DNA from 2 places in the Lentibacillus sp. JNUCC-1 genome. Region 1 is predicted to be linked to the other one. Evidence: a T-box and tRNA genes for the amino acid it is inferred to sense, from the RefSeq annotation. Region 1 holds a T-box; the other holds one or more tRNA genes.
What was found. The T-box of region 1 lies ahead of ileS (isoleucine--tRNA ligase). A T-box ahead of a tRNA ligase gene usually reads a tRNA of that ligase, here a tRNA-Ile.

Region 1 (10,239 bases):
TTTTTCCTCTCTTTCTCCTCTCTTTCTCCTTTCTTTCTCCTTTTTTCCTTCCATTTTTCTTTTCATTTTTTCTTTTTTGATTTCCCTATATGCATAGTGGAAATGGGGTGAAGTTGGGGGGATGAGGGTTGGGGGTGCTGGTGAGTGAGAGGCTTGCTGTGACAGTGATTTGGCTCACTTGTCATGGGGCGGGGGAGTTGTATAATGACGTCAGCTAATGGACGATATTTTCCATTAACTTCATATAAATGGGGGTTATGTAATGGTTCAAATGATGGCGTGGATTGTAAGTCTCGTATTTATGATTGCGGTTGCTGTTGTGTTTGGTGTGGTTGCTTTGAAGTCACGAGAAAGAGCGTATGAACCTATTAAAAAGAAATGGTATAAGGCAAGGTCTTTCTATGCAATGACATTGGTGGTTTTCATGCTTGTAATCACCATCTATACATTAAGAGAACTACCTTATAATCAACCAGTATATGGACAAGGAAATGAACCGGTTATCGTCGATGTTGAAGCTTTGCAATTCGGATGGGACATGAGTGAAACAACGTTCAAAGTTGGAGAACCGGTAGAATTCCATGTAACGAGCAGAGACGTGAACCATGGTTTTGGCATTTATGACGAAGAAATGAATTTGCTCGCTCAAACCCAGGCTATGCCTGACTATATGAACAAAGTATATATGACATTCGACGAGCCTGGAACTTACGACATACTGTGTCTGGAGTATTGTGGGCTCGCTCACCATATGATGGTTTCACAAATTGAGGTGACGGAATAATGAAGGAGGGATTGGGAATGAAACAACAACAGATCAATAAAGGAGCAGGGTCTGGGCATCGGATGATGGCAACGTATTTAACAGTCGGAGGCATTGTAATCGGTATCATGATGATGTTTGGCATTTTGATGTTAATGGCCCAAAGCGGGATGCTCGACTTATCTCCAGCTGCTTTTTATCAGTTCTTGACGATACACGGAACAGGGATGGTAGGTGCAGCGGCGCTGGCTGCGGCTGCGATCATGTGGTATTTTCTAAAAGATTATGTCCAATTATCCAAACATATCTTTACACTTAATCTTGTGCTTTTTCTCTTGGGTGTACTCATGGTTTCGGTTGGTGTTTTTTCATTTGAATATGCCAGCAGCTGGACGTTTTTATATCCGCTTCCAGCACTGTCAGGAAATGCCTGGGGAACAGCCGGAGCGTTACTTTATCTGTTTGGCATGTTGATTTTAGGCATTGGATTCCTGTTGTTTTATATTGATAGCGGCAGAGCCATTATTAAAAAGTACGGCAGTCTTGGCAAAGGCCTCGGCTGGGACGTGATCACTGGTAAAAAAGCAGAAAAAGATGCACCATCAGGCACAGTTGTAGCGAGCACCATGGTCACAATAGTCAATGTCACAGCTCTGACGGCAGGTGCTACGGTTTTAATTATGAACATCATTAATGTGGTCAATCCAGCTTTTACATTCGATCCATTACTTGCAAAAAACCTCACCTATGCATTTGGCCATATTTTTGCAAACTCTATTATTTATATGGGCGTTATAGCGGTCTATGAGATCTTGCCTCGGTATACGGGTCGGCCTTGGAAAGCGAATAAAGCCTTTCTCATCGCTTGGACCATGTCAACCTCTTTTACTCTGGTTATTTACACGCACCATATGCTTATGGATTCAGTCATGCCTAAATGGATGCTTGTCATGGGGCAAATCCTTTCATATGCCAATGGGTTGCCGGTGCTTGTCATAACGGCATACGGAGCATTAATGATCGTGTATAAATCAGGCATCAAATGGGATATGGCTTCAGGTTTGATATTCTTGTCCATGTTCGGGTGGACTGTGGGTGTTGTCCCGGCAATTGTGGATGCCACGATTGTTGTCAACCATGTCATGCATAATACGAAATGGGTGCCTGGACACTTCCATATGTACATGGGGCTGGGAGCTGTTGTCATGATCTTTGGTTTCATGTATTACCTTTCAAAAGTTGACAAAGGCATGAAGACCAACAAATTGGACCACATCGGTTTTGTGAGCTACATCCTGGCGCTTTTAGGTGTGAGCGGCAGCTTCCTGGTATCAGGCGCATTAAGCACCCCGCGCCGCTGGGCTACTCATTTTCCGGAATGGATGGCACCGGCTGCGTTTGGAGCTGTTGCGGGTGTACTGGGCGTTATAGCGGTAACCATATTTGTGGTGCATTTTATTCGCTATTTGCGTATGAAAGAGCGCAATACAGAGGAAATGAACATAGACATACCAGCTTAAAAGTTTGGGGGTGTTTGACATGAAGCAGTTATGGATGGGGTTTCTCATGTATATGATTTTGATACTGCCATTTGTCTCTGACTGGATGGAGGCGCGCATGATCGTCCATATGCTGCTTCAAATGCCTTTGCTCATTGTTGCAGGGTACTGGATGGGGAAAGGGATCATTCCGCACACACGCCGTTTTTGGGTAAAGTGGAATGCAGCGGGAGGCCCTGGTATATTGGTTTTTGTGTTCATTACAATGTATTGGATGCTGCCAAGAGCCATGGATGAAGCGCTCGTCTTATCGCATGTTGAGTGGTTTAAATTTATCAGTCTTCCAATCGCAGGCATATGTCTTTTTGACAGCTGGAAAAAATCATCCGGTATTATAAAAAGTTTTGTGTTCTTGAATTACTTATCCATGTTTGCTTTGATGGGATGGCTGTATATTGATTCCCCAATCCAGCTCTGCAACAACTATCTGGAAACACAGCAACGGCTTTTAGGCTGGGGCTTTGTCTTAATAACAGCTTTAATGGTCGTGTACTTGCTGCAAATCGTCTTTGTTGATCAAGGAGAAGCAGAAGCAAGTGAATAACGCACCGTGTTCGTGAAATTCGAAGTAAGTAAATATATGACGACAGCTACATTTAAAACTTAGCGTGGTTGAAAATGGAAATGAATGTGCAAATCTGCGTCTGAATGTGCATATATGGAAATGAGTGTGCAAATCTGCGGCCGAACGTGCATATACGGAAATGAATGTGCAAATCCGCAGTCGAATGTGCATATCACAGAATGAATGTGCGTATCCGTACCCTACATGCACAACTAAATCAGGTCAATCGAACATCGAGTACTTTCCTTCAATTGCCAGGACTAGTCGCTCAAATTTTCCCTACGTCGCGGTTTTTGCTTACCATTCATTCACAGAACAACCATCCTTTAAAAAAGAAACCAAAAAAGAGCAGCGCCTGCCTCAGACTGACTGCTCTTTTTCGTTCGATTGATCTTGCTTACTGCACCAAGGCCAATTTCAACGTATGGTCACCAAGTGTGTAAACTTTCATTTCTTCTGATGTGCTGTCTCCAGAAATTGTCAGCTCTTTTACGAGAACGTTGTCGCGAACAAGGGATTCATTTTCCTTGATCGCTGCGACGATATCGTCATCACCACCGAGGATAATGTTGATGCGCAGGTCAATCGGCAGATCCTGCTGCTTGCGTTCGTCCTGGATAGCTCGGATGACTTCGCGTGCAAGACCTTCGAGACGCAATGATTCTGTGATTGTCGTATCGAGGACCACGTTGAAGTCCTGGTTGGAGCCCATTGACAATCCAGCATCTGCCACGCGTTCAACATTCAACAGATCCATTGTCACTTCAAGCTCCCCATCGTCTGTTGGGACAACGGCTTTTTCACTTTGGACGACCTGAGCGGCTTCATCTTCAGAGAGTGCTTCAAGAAAATCTTTAACAACACGCACATTTTTACCGAGTACAGGTCCTGCTGCTCGGAAGTTTAATTTGACATCATAACGGACCAATTCATCTGACGAATGTTTAACAACGACATCCTTCACGTTGATTTCATCCTCAATAATGTCGCGGTATTTCTCCAATGCCGCACCTTTGTCCGGATTGACTGGGATTACCGTCAATTCAGAAAGAGGCTGCTTCGTTTTAATGGCTTCTGTATTGCGCACACCTCGGGCCAATTCCACAACCTGCAGAACGGTGTCCATGTCAGCTTCGAGTTCCTCATCAATCAACGCCTCATCCACTTTCGGGAAAAAGTCAAGATGAACACTTTTACCTGTCAGGTTTTGATGGATGTCCTCTGAAAGGAACGGTGTATATGGTGCCATCAGCTTGCTGAGCTGTGTCAACACAGTATGCAAGGTGTGATAGGCGGCTGTCTTGGAAGGTGTCATGCCTTCTTCCCAGAAGCGATCACGGGACCGACGGATATACCAGTTACTTAGCTCATCGACAAAGCGTTCAATCGCCTTGGCTGCCTTTGTGAAGTCATAGGCATCGAGCGCTTCCTCCACCACGACGGTCACAGAATTCAGGCGTGACATAATCCAGCGGTCGAGCAATGTTTTCTCGCCTTCATTACCAGCGTCAAATGTGTAGCCGTCAATGTTGGCATATAATGTGTAAAAGCCGTGTGTGTTGACGAGCGTATCAATCACCTTGGATTTAGCCTCAATGACAACCCGTTCAGAAAAACGTTTGTTATTCCATGGGGCACTGTCGGCAAGAAGCGCCCAGCGGAAGGCATCGGCTCCGAATTTGGTAACCAGGTCTGTCGGACTCAAGGCATTCCCTTTACTCTTGGACATCTTGCGCCCATGTTCATCAAGAATATGCCCGGTTGACAAAACGCGCTTATACGGTGCTTTGCCCGTGAAAAGTGTGGACACGGCAAGCAAGCTGTAAAACCAGCCGCGTGTCTGATCAATTCCCTCACAGATCACGTCAGCAGGGTATTGTTTCTCAAATTGCTCTTTGTTTTCAAACGGATAATGCTGCTGTGCAAATGGCATAGAGCCGCTGTCGAACCAGACGTCGATTACTTCCGGCACGCGATGCATGGTCCCGTCACATTTCTCACATTTTAGTTCCACACGGTCAACGTACGGTTTATGCAGTTCGATGTCACCTATGTCACCAATCGCTTTTTCCAGTAGATCAGCCTGGCTGTGCGGTGCATACTGGTGGTCACAATCATCACAAATCCAGATCGGCAGTGGGGTCCCCCAAAAACGGTTCCGGCCAATGTTCCAGTCAACCATATTTTCCAAGAAATTGCCGAAACGTCCGTGTTTAATGTGGTGTGGATGCCACTCGACCGTTTCGTTGTTGGCAATGAATTGATCTTTCAGGTCGGTTGTTTTGATAAACCAGCTTTCGATTGCATAGTACAGAAGCGGTGTATCACAGCGCCAGCAATGCGGGTAACTGTGTTCGTATTTTTCCTTATGATAAAGCAGCCCTTTTTCAGAGAGATACTTGACGATGTCAACGTCACAGTCTTTAACAAAACGTCCAGCAAATAACGGGATGTCGTCAGTGTAACGTCCGGCTGCATCAACAACATTATAAAAAGAGAGCCCTTTTTCCAAAACAAGCTTGTAGTCATCTTCACCATAAGCAGGCGCCGCATGAACAACACCGGTACCACTGTCAGCGGTGACGAAATCAGCTACCACAACATAATGGCCGTTTTCTGGCTGCATGAACGGGAATACTGGTTCATAATCAATTCCAGCGAGGTCGCTGCCTTTATGACGCGAAACGATTTCATATGATTCACCGAGTACCTTATCAGCAAGGGCTTCAGCCACAATGTAGACTTCACCATTCTGGCGCGCTTTGACATAGTCAAGGTCAGGATTCACGGCGAGTGTCACGTTGGCCGGCAATGTCCAAGGCGTTGTTGTCCATCCGAGGAAAAATTCATTTTCAGAGCCTTTCACCTTGAATTTCGCTGTGGCCGAGAGGTCTTTAACGTCCTCATAACCCTGGGCAACTTCATGGGAGCTGAGCGTGGTCTGGCAACTTGGGCAATAAGGACTGACACGGTGCCCCTTGGAGAGCAAATCGCGCTTATGCAAATCGCTTAAGATATACCAGACACTTTCGATATAGCGGTTTTGCAGCGTGACATACGGATCGTCCATATCGAGCCAGTACCCGATCGACTCAGTAAACTCACGCCACTCTTTTTCATAATTAAAGACGCTCTTCTTACATTCTTCAATGAACTTCTCCACGCCATATTCTTGAATTTCCTGCTTTCCGGAGATGCCGAGCTGCTTTTCAACCTCAAGCTCAACAGGGAGACCATGTGTATCCCAGCCCCCTTTGCGGAGAACCTGATAACCTTGCATCGTTTTATAACGACCGACAAAATCTTTGATTACCCGACCAAGCACGTGTCCGGCATGGGGCAGACCGTTTGCTGTCGGCGGTCCTTCGTAAAAGACAAACGTTTCCGCGCCCTCACGCTCATCCATCGAACGTTTGAACACATTGTTTTCATTCCAATAATCTTTGACCCGATTTTCGCGGTCCAATGCCGCTTCTTTCGTATTAACACTGCGCATCGTTTTCCACCTCTTATATATGAATTATTTTAATAGCCATTTTGAACATTAAAAAACCGCCCACTGCTCGAAAGCAGGGACGGATTATTCCGCGGTACCACCCAAATTCCGTATCACAATAGTGAACGGCACTCGTAAGACGGATAACGGCCGTCAGCCGGTTTCGCCTACTGGAAAAGTTCAGCCAAACGTCTCAGGGATGATCTTCAGTCTGCACGTGCCATCGCTTTTCACCAGCCAGCGACTCTCTAAAAGCTCCATGACAGTTTACTCTTCCCGTCAATGACAAAAACGTATTTATACTAAATCGTACACCGTAACTCGCGGGTTGTAAAGCATTATTGTTTAAAGTTTTGCCCATTTTGACCAAAAGCAAACAGCGAATGTGATATACTTTCCATAATTAGGTATGAAAGCGGTGAACAAAATGGAACGATTGCGTCAAACGGTCTCCAATCATTCATAAATTATTGAAGGAGGCTAACTGAAAAATGAAAGCATCAGACATTATACCGTTTTACGGTGGAACATATCCTGATTTATTTGAAATTGAACGGCGTTGTATGGACCGGAAAGGAAACGTGATAGACTTCCTTGATCAAAACTTGCCAAACGGGCTCGCACTCGACATCGGCGCCGGCAATGGCCACACGGCCGAACGTCTGCTAAACGATAACAGGCAAATTGTGGCTATGGAACCTGATGAGACGATGATTGATCCTGAAAAGCCCCTTATCTGGTCAAGAGGAACAGCTCAATCGATCCCGTTTCATACCAATACTTTTAAGAGCGCTTATGCGACCTGGGCTTTCTTTTTCGATGGTATGCCAGATGTTGATCAAGGACTCGCTGAAGTTGCACGCGTCGTTGAACCAGGCGGTCAGATCATCATTGTGGACAATTACGGTTACGATGAATTTTGTGCCTTGTCATCCCGGCCGATAGCCAGTGATGTAAATTATTGGTCGGCAAGAGGATTTAACCACACTGTAATTGATACTGTATTTGCTTTTGACTCAGTGGAGGAAGCACGAAAATTGTTATCGTTCTATTTCGGAGCAGCGGGTGAGAAAGTCGAGCAAATGATCTTTGAATACAAAGTCGTTGCTTATACGAAAACGAATCAAAAGTGAATCAAATAAATCCCTTCTTGAGTGCCAGTTTGATCAAAGGGTTAAAAAGTCAAGGCTACATTTGTGTAGGTTGTTGCAATTACTTAAAGCACAGTATAAGTAAACTGCGAAGTAACTAGGCAGAATTTATGACTGCTTCATGCGGCCGCTCGGGGGAAACACTGCGCTTTCCGCGGGCGCTGCTGAGCCTCGGGCCCACAGGATGTGGGTCATGACGGCGTTGCGACAGGACGTCGCGGTTTTAGCCTTCCTTCCCCTATATCGCGCTTGCGGGGTTTCACCGAGGCTTGTCCTCCTGCTGGAGTCTCCGTGTTTCCCCGAGCGGTTGCCAGGGGCAGTCATTTCAGGCTTTCTTTGGTTCGTAGTTTGTGTCTACTATTCATTAATAGTTAATTTGTAGAAGCAATTACTTTTTAGAAAGGGGATAGAATGGATAAGGACTATGAAAGAGCTAAAGAGCGCGAAAAAAGACGATGGGATGAGTATGATCAAAGGGAGAGTTCCTCAGATCACACACCGATGAACGATGCAATGGATCATTTCAGTAAAATTGAAGGTTATCCGACTAAAAAACCGGCAAAAATGAAAAGTTTGCCTTTACCTATTCGGATTGTCGGCTATTTATTGCTTGGCATCATGGCTTTGAGTTTGCTGGTTGGTCTCGTATTGAATTTTATTTAGAACCTCCACGACTTTTGTAGTATACTACACGTTAGACTCTTTTAATTTTGCTGTTGTGAATGGAGGTAATGACATGGCAGTGGACCATGGAAAAATAGAACAGGCGGCGCGCATGATTCTGGAAGCGATCGGGGATGATCCGGATCGTGAAGGGCTGAAAGACACGCCGGCACGAATTGCACGCATGTATGAAGAAGTGTTCCAAGGCATGCATCAAGATCCGAAAGAATACTTTGCAACAATATTCAGTGAAGATCATGAGGAACTTGTGCTCGTTAAAGATATTCCGTTTTATTCGATGTGTGAACATCACCTTGTTCCATTCTACGGCGTGGCGCACATCGGCTATATTCCTAAAGGCGGCCGAGTGACTGGCCTAAGCAAACTGGCACGTGCAGTTGAAACTGTAACGAGGCGACCACAGCTGCAGGAGCGGATTACCTCAACCATCGCCGATTCGATGATGGAGACACTTGATCCACACGGCGTCATCATTGTGATCGAGGCAGAACATATGTGTATGACGATGCGCGGCGTTAAGAAACCTGGAGCCAAAACCGTCACATCGGGTGTGAGAGGTATTTTTCAAAAAGAGCCAGCTGCAAGAGCAGAAGTCTTCAGCTTGATCAAAGGCCAGGGCTGAATAATAAGCGTAAAGAGTCGTTACCTGAAAAGGGGCGGCTCTTTTTTGTTCATAGAGAAAGCGTCCAGTGCCATACTAGGTTTTATAGGCTGTTGGTCGGGTATATAGGGGTAATGAACAAGCTATTTAAAGGAGGCTTCATGGTGTGACATCAAAGATTGTTGGACTGATTCCCTCTCCCGATTTACCTGCAGATCTTGCCTTCAAAATTAAAGACAAATTGAAGCTCGATTTAAACAAACATGTTGACCAAGACGTTGAGTGGGAAGTGGAGATTGATGTTGACCCACTGACTGGTTCAGCTGAGTATGTAAATGAAGTGATCGACAAAGCTGTCGACATAAAAGATAAAAAAGGCTGGGACTATGCAGTTTGTTTAACTGACCTTCCAAGTCTATCTAACAACAAAGTGGTGACATCAGATGTGAGCGTCAGGCGACAGACCGGCCTGATTTCTTTGCCTTCATTTGGAGCTTTCCCCTTGAAAAAAAGGATTAGAAAAGCGATAACCTATGTTGTTGATTTGATGTACACAAACGATGGACTGGATGACGGGGAAGAACAAACTGCATCACACCTTAAGTGGCGGTTCTTGTTTTCGCGTGTGAAGCGTGTGAAGCCTGAAGATGATAATAAAACGGACAACCGGTTTATCCTGCAGTCCAGAATTATCGGCTGGCTCCGGCTCCTATCAGGCATGACATTTGCCAACAAGCCCTGGACAGCACTCGGATCGTTTACCAAAGTACTGACACTGGCATTCGCAACCGGCACGTATATTTCCATTTTTTCTACCCCATGGCAGTTAAGTGTTGCGTATTCGATCCCGCGTTTTCTCCTCCTCATGCTTCTGTCGATCGCAGGCATGGTCATCTGGATCATTTTCGCTCATAAACTATGGGAGAAACCAACAGATAAGGGGCAGAGTCAATTCAGAAAGCTGTATAACTTGACCACCGTGGCAACGCTTACGGTGATTGTCTTGATCAATTATGCCGTGCTTTATATCCTGTTCATGATCAGTATTGCGATCTTTGTGCCGGAGAACTTGTTCGAAGGCTGGACACAAGTGGATGCGGAGGCCTCGATCCAGTATTTCGTACGATTGGCCTGGCTGGCGACGTCACTTGGGACATTGGCAGGAGCTGTGGGTGCGACAGGAGAGAAAGAAGAGCGTATCAAGCACATCACCTACTCCTATCGTCAACTGACACGTAGCTATGAACTTAAAAAGAAGCAAGAAAAAAGTAAGAGTTCAGATGCTGCTGAACGCGATGAATCACAAGTGAAGAAACAAGCACACGAGGAGGGCGAGCTTTCATGACACAAGAAATCTCAATTGGTTTAATTGCCGCTCCTGAGCTTGCGAATGAACTTGCGAATGATTTAATTGACCTCT
Region 2 (10,239 bases), on a different contig from region 1:
AAATAAGCCATATAAAAAGTACAATACATAATAGAATCGTGTTTTTAATCCGAATAAGTGCTTAATGAATAATAACATCGTGAACAACGTGGTGTTAAATAACAACAAAAGCAGCTTGTACTGGGTTTCCAGCTGCAGCGGCAATTGAACAACGACTTCATCATCAATTAAGATTGCAATTGTTGACAATATCAGCATGACTCCGTAATAAAGCAGTTCCCGTTGAAATCTACCTTTCCCGAGAAGGAATATGGCAAACGCATATAAACTATGCATGAGGTAAAGAATGCTCACTGCAATTTGTAAGGTTGTTGAATGATTCATCTCTTGATAAACAGCCGTTTCTGTCCCGATTTTTACTGCCTCTTTTAACCCGCCGGAAAAAGGAATCTCAAAATTGGATGTGTGAATGATCAGATCAATTTCATCAGCATTTGAGTGGAATGGGACAACGAAAGGTCCTTTTTCAGTGTTCCCAGCACCCTTTTCTGTGTCCACAGCGTTCTGGTGCCCCACCAACTCACCGTTAATGTATACTTCGGCAGCAGATGAAATGCTCATGAAACGCAAGCCATAAAAGGTTTGATCATCATCCGGCAACTGAATAGACAGCCGGTAACTGCCATAACCATATGCAGGCTCATCCCCCTGTTTGTCCACCACTTGACGCCAATCCCCTGGTACGTCAACACCGTTTGCTGATTGCAAAGGTTTATTAGGTTTGACGAAGGTATTAGGATAAAATCTCCATTGGCCGTCTAAGGAGTAGAGATGATTGTCAGTAAAGCTCATATCACTTAAATCAATTATTCCATTTTCGGCTTTCGGTCCGTCAATCGGCTGATGATAGAAAAGCCACCCAAGCCGGAAAGATGAAAGCAAAATCAAAAAAATGATAATGGTTAAGAAGATGTTCTTTTTTGACATGATTTGATTGGTTTGATTCATAGTGTGTCCCCCGGGTCATGCTTCGTAACTCAAGTATACGAGACCAGTGACTATTTTGCACCCTATGATTCGTATCACTTAGAAAATACAGTGTTTATGTTATACTTGGACATGAAGGTCAAGCTGGCGATGTTTGATCTTGACAGATGGCTGAAAGGGATGGTGAATCAGATTGTTGACGAAAGAAGAAGTAATAGATCTGCTTAACCCTGTAAAGGACCCATTTTTACATAAAACGCTTGAGGAAACTGATGGAATTGTCAGTGTTACCGTCAAGGAAGAGAAAAACCATGTGAGTGTTAAAGTGGGCATTTCCAAGCTGAACACTGGTGAGCAGATGCAGATGCAGCAGGAGATCGTCCAGATTTTGAAGAAGAATGGGGCGACAACAGTTGGTTTAAGATTCGAACAGCTCCCTGATGAAGTGATTCAGAAATATCAGGATACAGCTGGCGATGATAAAAAAGATACCATACTTGGCGGCAGTTCACAGCCGACGTTTATAGCAGTAGCAAGTGGCAAGGGCGGTGTGGGTAAATCCACTGTCACGGTAAACCTTGCTATGGCGTTGAAGCGGCTGGGTAAGCGTGTCGGGATAATTGACGCGGACATTTATGGTTTCAGTGTACCGGATATGATGGGCATCGAATACCGTCCGGCTGTTCGCGGAGAGAAGATTATTCCGGTTGATCGCTTTGGGGTGAAAGTCATTTCCATGGGTTTCTTTGTTGAAGATAATTCACCGATTATCTGGCGCGGGCCGATGCTCGGCAAAATGATTAATAGCTTCTTTTCGGAAGTGGAGTGGGGCGATCTGGACTACCTACTTCTCGACCTGCCACCAGGAACAGGAGATATTGCAATGGACGTCCATGACCTCCTGCCATCCTGTAAAGAAGTTATTGTGACAACCCCGCATCCGTCTGCAGCATTTGTCGCAGCACGTGCAGGGCAGATGGCACTCAAGACAGAACATGAAATACTCGGTGTCATTGAAAATATGGCATATTATGAAAGCAAGAAGACCGGAGAAAAAGAATACGTCTTCGGTAAAGGCGGCGGAGAGAAGCTTGCTGAAGTTCTCGGCACAAAAGTACTCGGTCATCTTCCGCTCATGCAGCCCTATGAAGATGAAGATGAATTCGCACCATCTGTTTATCAGCAGGACCATCCATTAGGTCAGGAGTACCACAGAATGGCGTCAAAAATTGTTGCGAAAATTGAAGAAGCGGAAGAAGTATAAAAGGAAGGGCCCAGCCCTTCCTTTTAGCTTATCCGCCTTCTGAACCGCTTCCACCTCCACCTTCTCCACCACTTCCACCGCCTTCAGGTTGCTCTTCTTCCTTCTTTCCTCCGCTTTCTTTCCCAGCTGCTTGTTTTTCGGCTGCTTTTAGCAAGATATCTTGCATCTTTGCTTGAAATGTCGGGGTTTCCAGTGTCTTTTGGATCGTTTCCTCTAGATGGGCGCTGAATTCCTGACTTTTAATCACAGTCAAGTATTGCTCGGTCATTTTTGGATCCTTTAATATTTCCAGCATTTGTTTTTGAAACTCCGCATCTTGCATTAAGGCTTTCATGAGCTCCTTTTGTTCTTTAGACATGGATTCTGCATACTTTTTAACAAACTCCGGGTCCTCGAACAACTTCTTCCACATTTCAGCCCCCTTTTCGGAAGCCATGGATTCGTTAATCGCATTTTTAACCATATCCGATTCCATCACGAGATGCTGTTTCATTTTTTCATCTGATAAAATTTCATTAAGGGCTTTTTTGCCATCTTCTGTCTGTAATATGTCAACGACCATTTTTTTCGTCGTCTCATAATCGGCTTCTTTTGCTGACTCACCTTCTCCTCCACATGCGGAGATAACGATGATGGATAAGAGAGACAGCGACATGATGATTTTGCGTATCATCAAATGGCCTCCTTTTCTTGGCAAACGCATAAAAACAGGCGTGTACCGTGTCTTCATATTTTTAATATGAGTTTTTACGGGAAGAATATGCACGTATCACGGGAAAAAACGTGCTGTTCGTGTTAAAATGGAACGAAGCATGACTACATAGAGGATATTCGGCAGGAGGATTATACATTGAACAGTCGCAAGCTTGTTGGTTTATTTTTTAAAACATTATTAATTGGCGGCATAACAGGTCTCATCACAAGCTTTTTTGTCAATACAGATGGTATTTATACAACCTATCTAGATCCGGTTAATGTCAAAGAATTGATCGGGTTGGTTATTTTTTATACAGGATTTGGATTTTTATCGAGTGTGGTAAGCCAGACGGGATTTTTTGCTTATTTGTTTATTAACCGCTTCGGACTTGGGTTCTTTAAAGGCATGTGGCCGGCTGTACAGGTTCTCCTAATTGCGTTCGTTGCATTTGATCTTGTTTATTTTCCGTACCAGGAAACTAAGGGTGAAGTGGCACTTTATTGGTATATCTTAATGAGTGCGGCGATTGTTGGCTATGGGTTGATCATTGCTAAAATTAAGGCCTCGCAAACGAATCAGCGGGCATTTGTACCAGCGCTGTTTCTTATGGTCGTGATGACTTCTGTAGAATGGGTTCCCGCACTGCGGGCAGAAGGAACAGACTATGCATGGCTGATGATCGTTCCTTTATTGGCGTGCAACACCTACCAATTGCTCGTTTTGCACAAATTGACAAGAGATGAACATGGGCAGCCTATTGAAACGAATGGCAAAAATCAACAGACAAATAAAAAGTAAAACGAACCGCTCCATTGCAATGGAGCGGTTCGTTTCATTCAATCATTTCTGACTCTGCATGTGCTTGACTCATCAATTCTGATATAGGTACAAATTGAAAGCCTTTCTTCTTCAACCCTGGCAGAATGGCATCGATTGCTTCAGACGTCTGTTTAACGGCATCAGAGGCATGCATCAGGATGATGTCCCCATTGCTCGTGTTCTTCATAACCGTATTCACGATTTTTTCTGTGCCTGGATTTTCCCAATCATTTGGGTTCACGTTCCAATGGACAACGTCATACCCCATCTGATCTGTCAACTCAAGAATTTCTTGATCAAACTGGCCATTTGGCGGTCTGAGGAGTGTAATGTCTTCGTATCCAAGCTTCCGGAAGATTTCTTTCGCGTGACGCAAATCCTTTTGAATCTGCTCTTTTTCCATTTCAAGATAACTTTTATATCGATACCCAAGCATTCCAATCTCATGCTTGCCATCACTAATTGACTCCAAAATATCCGGATGTTTCTCTGCCCATTCACCACTTATGAAAAACGTCGCCTGTACTTGATGCTTCTCAAGCAGATCGAGAATATCGTGCACCCGTTCCTCACCCCAGCTGATATTAAATGTTAAAGCAATGGCATTCTCATCTGAATCCCCTTTTGAAAGTGCTGCAGGCTGAGCTGTTTGATTAGACAGGATCGACAAAGTTCCGTTACGTTCAAACCAAATAAACAGCGCTGCAAACAATGCAAAAACAACAATCACTGATATCCGTTTCCATTTATTTAACCTGATGGTATAAAAGTGATCCATTCATTGTGCCCCCCTCGGCTTGTCCTTATTAAAAACTTATGAAGAGAACAGGTGTAATATGAATTCCTATTGGGATAAGATATAAAAATTTCCTTAAGAATGGATAAAGTACTCATTAAATGGGTAGAAGTAAATGTATGTGTAAGGAACAAGGAAATTATATAACGTATTCTCAAAGAGGTGATGGAACATGCTGGGTCTATTAATTAATGAAGATGAACAAAAAGAAATGACATATGTTCTCCAACGTGAACTTGATGAACTGTTATTCGATTTGAACGATGAACGAATTGATAGGACTATAAAAGAAGCGATGGAGAAAAGATATCGTGTGTTATTCCAACTATTCAAGCGCGTAGCCCCTGAACAAGAGTGCTTAAGATACATACCTAAGTAATTTCAATCATTTTTTTTAATCAAACTGTTGATTTAGCTTTTTTAATATGGTATAGTATTTTCTGTTGCCGTTATTGATGTGGCTTTTGAAAAAAGAAATAAAATTTATTTTCAAAAGTTATTGACAAAAAAACGCAGCCATGATAAATTATATTTCGTCGTCAAAAAACGACATATTATTTGCTCCTTGAAAACTGAACAAACAACGAAGCAGATGTCTGTAAAACAGATGTCAGAGGTAAGAAGTTTTAAACTTTAAACCCTGAATCAATTTTTTGAGAAGCTAAGACCGTTCATCGATTGGTGTCGATGAACACCCAAACTTTTATGGAGAGTTTGATCTTGGCTCAGGACGAACGCTGGCGGCGTGCCTAATACATGCAAGTCGAGCGCGTGAAGCAGGCAATTGCCCTTCGGGGCATGCGCCTGTGGATCGAGCGGCGGACGGGTGAGTAACACGTGGGCAACCTGCCTGTAAGACTGGGATAACTCCGGGAAACCGGAGCTAATACCGGATAACACCTTTCATCGCATGGTGAGAGGATAAAAGATGGCCTTTGGCTATCACTTACAGATGGGCCCGCGGCGCATTAGCTAGTTGGTGGGGTAAGAGCCTACCAAGGCGACGATGCGTAGCCGACCTGAGAGGGTGATCGGCCACACTGGGACTGAGACACGGCCCAGACTCCTACGGGAGGCAGCAGTAGGGAATCTTCCGCAATGGACGAAAGTCTGACGGAGCAACGCCGCGTGAGTGATGAAGGTTTTCGGATCGTAAAGCTCTGTTGTCAGGGAAGAACAAGTGCCGTTCGAATAGGGCGGCGCCTTGACGGTACCTGACCAGAAAGCCCCGGCTAACTACGTGCCAGCAGCCGCGGTAATACGTAGGGGGCAAGCGTTGTCCGGAATTATTGGGCGTAAAGCGCGCGCAGGCGGTCCTTTAAGTCTGATGTGAAATCTTGCGGCTTAACCGTGAGCGGTCATTGGAAACTGGAGGGCTTGAGTGCAGAAGAGGAGAGTGGAATTCCACGTGTAGCGGTGAAATGCGTAGAGATGTGGAGGAACACCAGTGGCGAAGGCGACTCTCTGGTCTGTAACTGACGCTGAGGTGCGAAAGCGTGGGTAGCAAACAGGATTAGATACCCTGGTAGTCCACGCCGTAAACGATGAGTGCTAGGTGTCAGGGGGTTTCCGCCCCTTGGTGCTGAAGTTAACGCATTAAGCACTCCGCCTGGGGAGTACGGCCGCAAGGCTGAAACTCAAAAGAATTGACGGGGGCCCGCACAAGCGGTGGAGCATGTGGTTTAATTCGACGCAACGCGAAGAACCTTACCAGGTCTTGACATCCTCTGCTAGCGCTGGAGACAGCGTGTTCCCTTCGGGGACAGAGTGACAGGTGGTGCATGGTTGTCGTCAGCTCGTGTCGTGAGATGTTGGGTTAAGTCCCGCAACGAGCGCAACCCTTAACCTTAGTTGCCAGCATTTAGTTGGGCACTCTAAGGTGACTGCCGGTGACAAACCGGAGGAAGGTGGGGATGACGTCAAATCATCATGCCCCTTATGACCTGGGCTACACACGTGCTACAATGGATGGAACAAAGGGCAGCGAAGCCGCGAGGTGTAGCAAATCCCATAAAACCATTCCCAGTTCGGATTGCAGGCTGCAACTCGCCTGCATGAAGCAGGAATCGCTAGTAATCGTGGATCAGCATGCCACGGTGAATACGTTCCCGGGCCTTGTACACACCGCCCGTCACACCACGAGAGTTGGCAACACCCGAAGTCGGTGGGGTAACCTTTATGGAGCCAGCCGCCGAAGGTGGGGCCAATGATTGGGGTGAAGTCGTAACAAGGTAGCCGTATCGGAAGGTGCGGCTGGATCACCTCCTTTCTAAGGATATCTAGCATAGATGCCCGTCAAACGGCATCACAGCTAAATTAACGGAAAGACATCACTTCGTTTGTTTGTTCAGTTTTGAGGGAGTAAATTTCTCATTATATTGAATGGGCCTGTAGCTCAGTTGGTCAGAGCGCACGCCTGATAAGCGTGAGGTCGGTGGTTCAAGTCCTCCCAGGCCCACCATTCAATTATATATATTTCACATGGGGCCTTAGCTCAGCTGGGAGAGCGCCTGCCTTGCACGCAGGAGGTCAGCGGTTCGATCCCGCTAGGCTCCATTTTTGTACCTTGAAAACCAAATAAGAGCAATCAAGACATCAAATAAATCGTATGTTTATTCATTGAAATAAAACACGCCAGTTAAGTGAATAAGGGCGCACGGTGGATGCCTTGGTACCAGGAGCCGAAGAAGGACGGGACTAACACCGATATGCCTCGGGGAGCTGTAAGTAAGCTTTGAACCGGGGATTTCCGAATGGGGGAACCCACTGTTCGTAATGGAGCAGTACGCACATCTGAATACATAGGATGTGTGAGGCAGACCCGGGGAACTGAAACATCTCAGTACCCGGAGGAAGAGAAAGCAAAAGCGATTTCCCAAGTAGCGGCGAGCGAAACGGAATCAGCCCAAACCGGCAGGCTTGCCTGTCGGGGTTGTAGGACACACCATATGGAGTTACAAAGCTGTTTGTTAGACGAATCGATCTGGAAAGATCAGCCAAAGACGGTAACAGCCCGGTAGTCAAAAAGAAGCAGCCTCCGGTGTGGATCCTGAGTACGGCGGAACACGAGAAATTCCGTCGGAATCCGGGAGGACCATCTCCCAAGGCTAAATACTCCCTGGTAACCGATAGTGAACCAGTACCGTGAGGGAAAGGTGAAAAGCACCCCGGAAGGGGAGTGAAAGAGAACCTGAAACCGTGTGCCTACAAGTAGTCGGAGCCCGTTAATGGGTGACGGCGTACCTTTTGTAGAATGGACCGGCGAGTTACGATTGCATGCAAGGTTAAGTGGTAGACACGGAGCCGCAGCGAAAGCGAGTCTGAATAGGGCGTATGAGTATGTAGTCGTAGACCCGAAACCGTGTGATCTACCCATGTCCAGGGTGAAGGTCAGGTAACACTGACAGGAGGCCCGAACCCACGTATGTTGAAAAATGCGGGGATGAGGTGTGGGTAGGGGTGAAATGCCAATCGAACACGGAGATAGCTGGTTCTCTCCGAAATAGCTTTAGGGCTAGCCTCAAGATCAGAGTACCGGAGGTAGAGCACTGATTGGACTAGGGGCCCTCATCGGGTTACCGAATTCAGTCAAACTCCGAATGCCGGATACTTATGCTTGGGAGTCAGACTATGGGTGATAAGGTTCATAGTCGAAAGGGAAACAGCCCAGACCGCCAGCTAAGGTCCCAAAGTATACGTTAAGTGGAAAAGGATGTGGCGTTGCACAGACAACCAGGATGTTGGCTTAGAAGCAGCCACCATTTAAAGAGTGCGTAATAGCTCACTGGTCGAGTGACACTGCGCCGAAAATGTACCGGGGCTAAACGTATCACCGAAGCTGCGGATTGTTCTTCGAACAATGGTAGGAGAGCGTTCTAAGTGCTGTGAAGTCAGACCGTGAGGACTGGTGGAGCGCTTAGAAGTGAGAATGCCGGTATGAGTAGCGAAAAAAGAGTGAGAATCTCTTTCACCGAAAGCCCAAGGTTTCCTGAGGAAGGCTCGTCCTCTCAGGGTTAGTCGGGACCTAAGCCGAGGCCGAAAGGCGTAGGCGATGGCCAACAGGTTGATATTCCTGTACCACCTCGTGACCGTTTGAGCGATGGGGGGACGCAGGAGGATAGGACAAGCGCACCGATGGACGTGTGCGCCCAAGCAGCGAGGGAGTTGGATAGGTAAATCCGTCCAACAATCCCAATCTGTGATGGGGAGGGAAATTGAGTACCGAAGTGTCTGAATCCACACTGCCAAGAAAAGCCTCTAGCAAGGTCACAGGTGCCCGTACCGCAAACCGACACAGGTAGGCGCGGAGAGAATCCGAAGGTGAGCGGGAGAACTCTCGTTAAGGAACTCGGCAAAATGACCCCGTAACTTCGGGAGAAGGGGTGCTCCTTTAAGGAGGAGCCGCAGTGAATAGGCCCAAGCGACTGTTTAGCAAAAACACAGGTCTCTGCGAAGCCGAAAGGCGAAGTATAGGGGCTGACACCTGCCCGGTGCTGGAAGGTTAAGGGGACGCGTTAGAGCCTACGGGCTCGAAGCGTAGAACTGAAGCCCCAGTAAACGGCGGCCGTAACTATAACGGTCCTAAGGTAGCGAAATTCCTTGTCGGGTAAGTTCCGACCCGCACGAAAGGTGCAACGACTTGGGCACTGTCTCAACGAGAGACCCGGTGAAATTATACTATGCGTGAAGATGCGCATTACCCGCGACAGGACGGAAAGACCCCGTGGAGCTTTACTGTAGCCTGATATTGAATGTTTGTACAGCTTGTACAGGATAGGTGGGAGCCTTGGAAGCGTGAGCGCCAGCTTACGTGGAGGCACCGGTGGGATACCACCCTGGCTGTACGACCATTCTAACCCAGGACCGTGATCCGGTCCGGAGACAGTGTCAGGCAGGCAGTTTGACTGGGGCGGTCGCCTCCCAAAAGGTAACGGAGGCGCCCAAAGGTTCCCTCAGAATGGTTGGAAATCATTCGCAGAGTGCAAAGGCAGAAGGGAGCTTGACTGCGAGACCTACAAGTCGAGCAGGGACGAAAGTCGGGCTTAGTGATCCGGTGGTTCCGCATGGAAGGGCCATCGCTCAACGGATAAAAGCTACCCCGGGGATAACAGGCTTATCTCCCCCAAGAGTTCACATCGACGGGGAGGTTTGGCACCTCGATGTCGGCTCATCGCATCCTGGGGCTGTAGTCGGTCCCAAGGGTTGGGCTGTTCGCCCATTAAAGCGGTACGCGAGCTGGGTTCAGAACGTCGTGAGACAGTTCGGTCCCTATCCGTCGTGGGCGCAGGAAGTTTGAGAGGAGCTGTCCTTAGTACGAGAGGACCGGGATGGACACACCGCTGGTGTACCAGTTGTTCCGCCAGGAGCATAGCTGGGTAGCTACGTGTGGCAAGGATAAGTGCTGAAAGCATCTAAGCATGAAGCCTCCCTCAAGATGAGACTTCCCATCACTTCGAGTGAGTAAGATCCCTCAGAGACGATGAGGTTGATAGGTCTGGTGTGGAAGCGTGGTGACACGTGAAGCTGACAGATACTAATCGATCGAGGACTTAACTAGCGTAAAGTACGATGATGACTTGACCTCTTATTTGATTTTCAGGGTACAAATTTAAAAAAGAACTTGCATTTTTCGATTAAAATGCTATAATAGTTCTTGTCCTTAAAACAGCATAAAGGTCTGGTGGCAATAGCGAAGAGGTCACACCTGTTCCCATGCCGAACACAGCAGTTAAGCTC

Region 2: it encodes a tRNA-Ile, which carries the amino acid that the T-box ahead of ileS (isoleucine--tRNA ligase) is inferred to sense. The anticodon was not compared.

Annotation. Positions count from the first base shown of each region.
Region 1 is NZ_WHOH01000003.1:134,087-144,325, forward strand. It holds gene JNUCC1_RS11090 (cytochrome C oxidase subunit II) at 263-784, shown strand; gene JNUCC1_RS11095 (cbb3-type cytochrome c oxidase subunit I) at 802-2,283, shown strand; gene JNUCC1_RS11100 (hypothetical protein) at 2,303-2,866, shown strand; gene ileS (isoleucine--tRNA ligase) at 3,285-6,383, opposite strand; T-box leader at 6,456-6,675, opposite strand; gene JNUCC1_RS11110 (class I SAM-dependent methyltransferase) at 6,875-7,516, shown strand; gene JNUCC1_RS11115 (hypothetical protein) at 7,946-8,197, shown strand; gene folE (GTP cyclohydrolase I FolE) at 8,271-8,840, shown strand; gene JNUCC1_RS11125 (5,10-methylene-tetrahydrofolate dehydrogenase) at 8,986-10,164, shown strand; gene JNUCC1_RS11130 (5,10-methylene-tetrahydrofolate dehydrogenase) at 10,161-10,239, shown strand, end outside.
Region 2 is NZ_WHOH01000001.1:1,929,333-1,939,571, forward strand. It holds gene JNUCC1_RS09025 (hybrid sensor histidine kinase/response regulator) at 1-948, opposite strand, end outside; gene JNUCC1_RS18675 (hypothetical protein) at 931-1,155, shown strand; gene JNUCC1_RS09030 (Mrp/NBP35 family ATP-binding protein) at 1,121-2,191, shown strand; gene gerD (spore germination lipoprotein GerD) at 2,220-2,864, opposite strand; gene JNUCC1_RS09040 (KinB-signaling pathway activation protein) at 3,042-3,686, shown strand; gene pdaB (polysaccharide deacetylase family sporulation protein PdaB) at 3,721-4,485, opposite strand; gene JNUCC1_RS09050 (hypothetical protein) at 4,676-4,882, shown strand; rRNA gene JNUCC1_RS09055 (16S ribosomal RNA) at 5,206-6,772, shown strand; tRNA gene JNUCC1_RS09060 (tRNA-Ile) at 6,888-6,964, shown strand; tRNA gene JNUCC1_RS09065 (tRNA-Ala) at 6,987-7,059, shown strand; rRNA gene JNUCC1_RS09070 (23S ribosomal RNA) at 7,140-10,060, shown strand; rRNA gene rrf (5S ribosomal RNA) at 10,180-10,239, shown strand, end outside.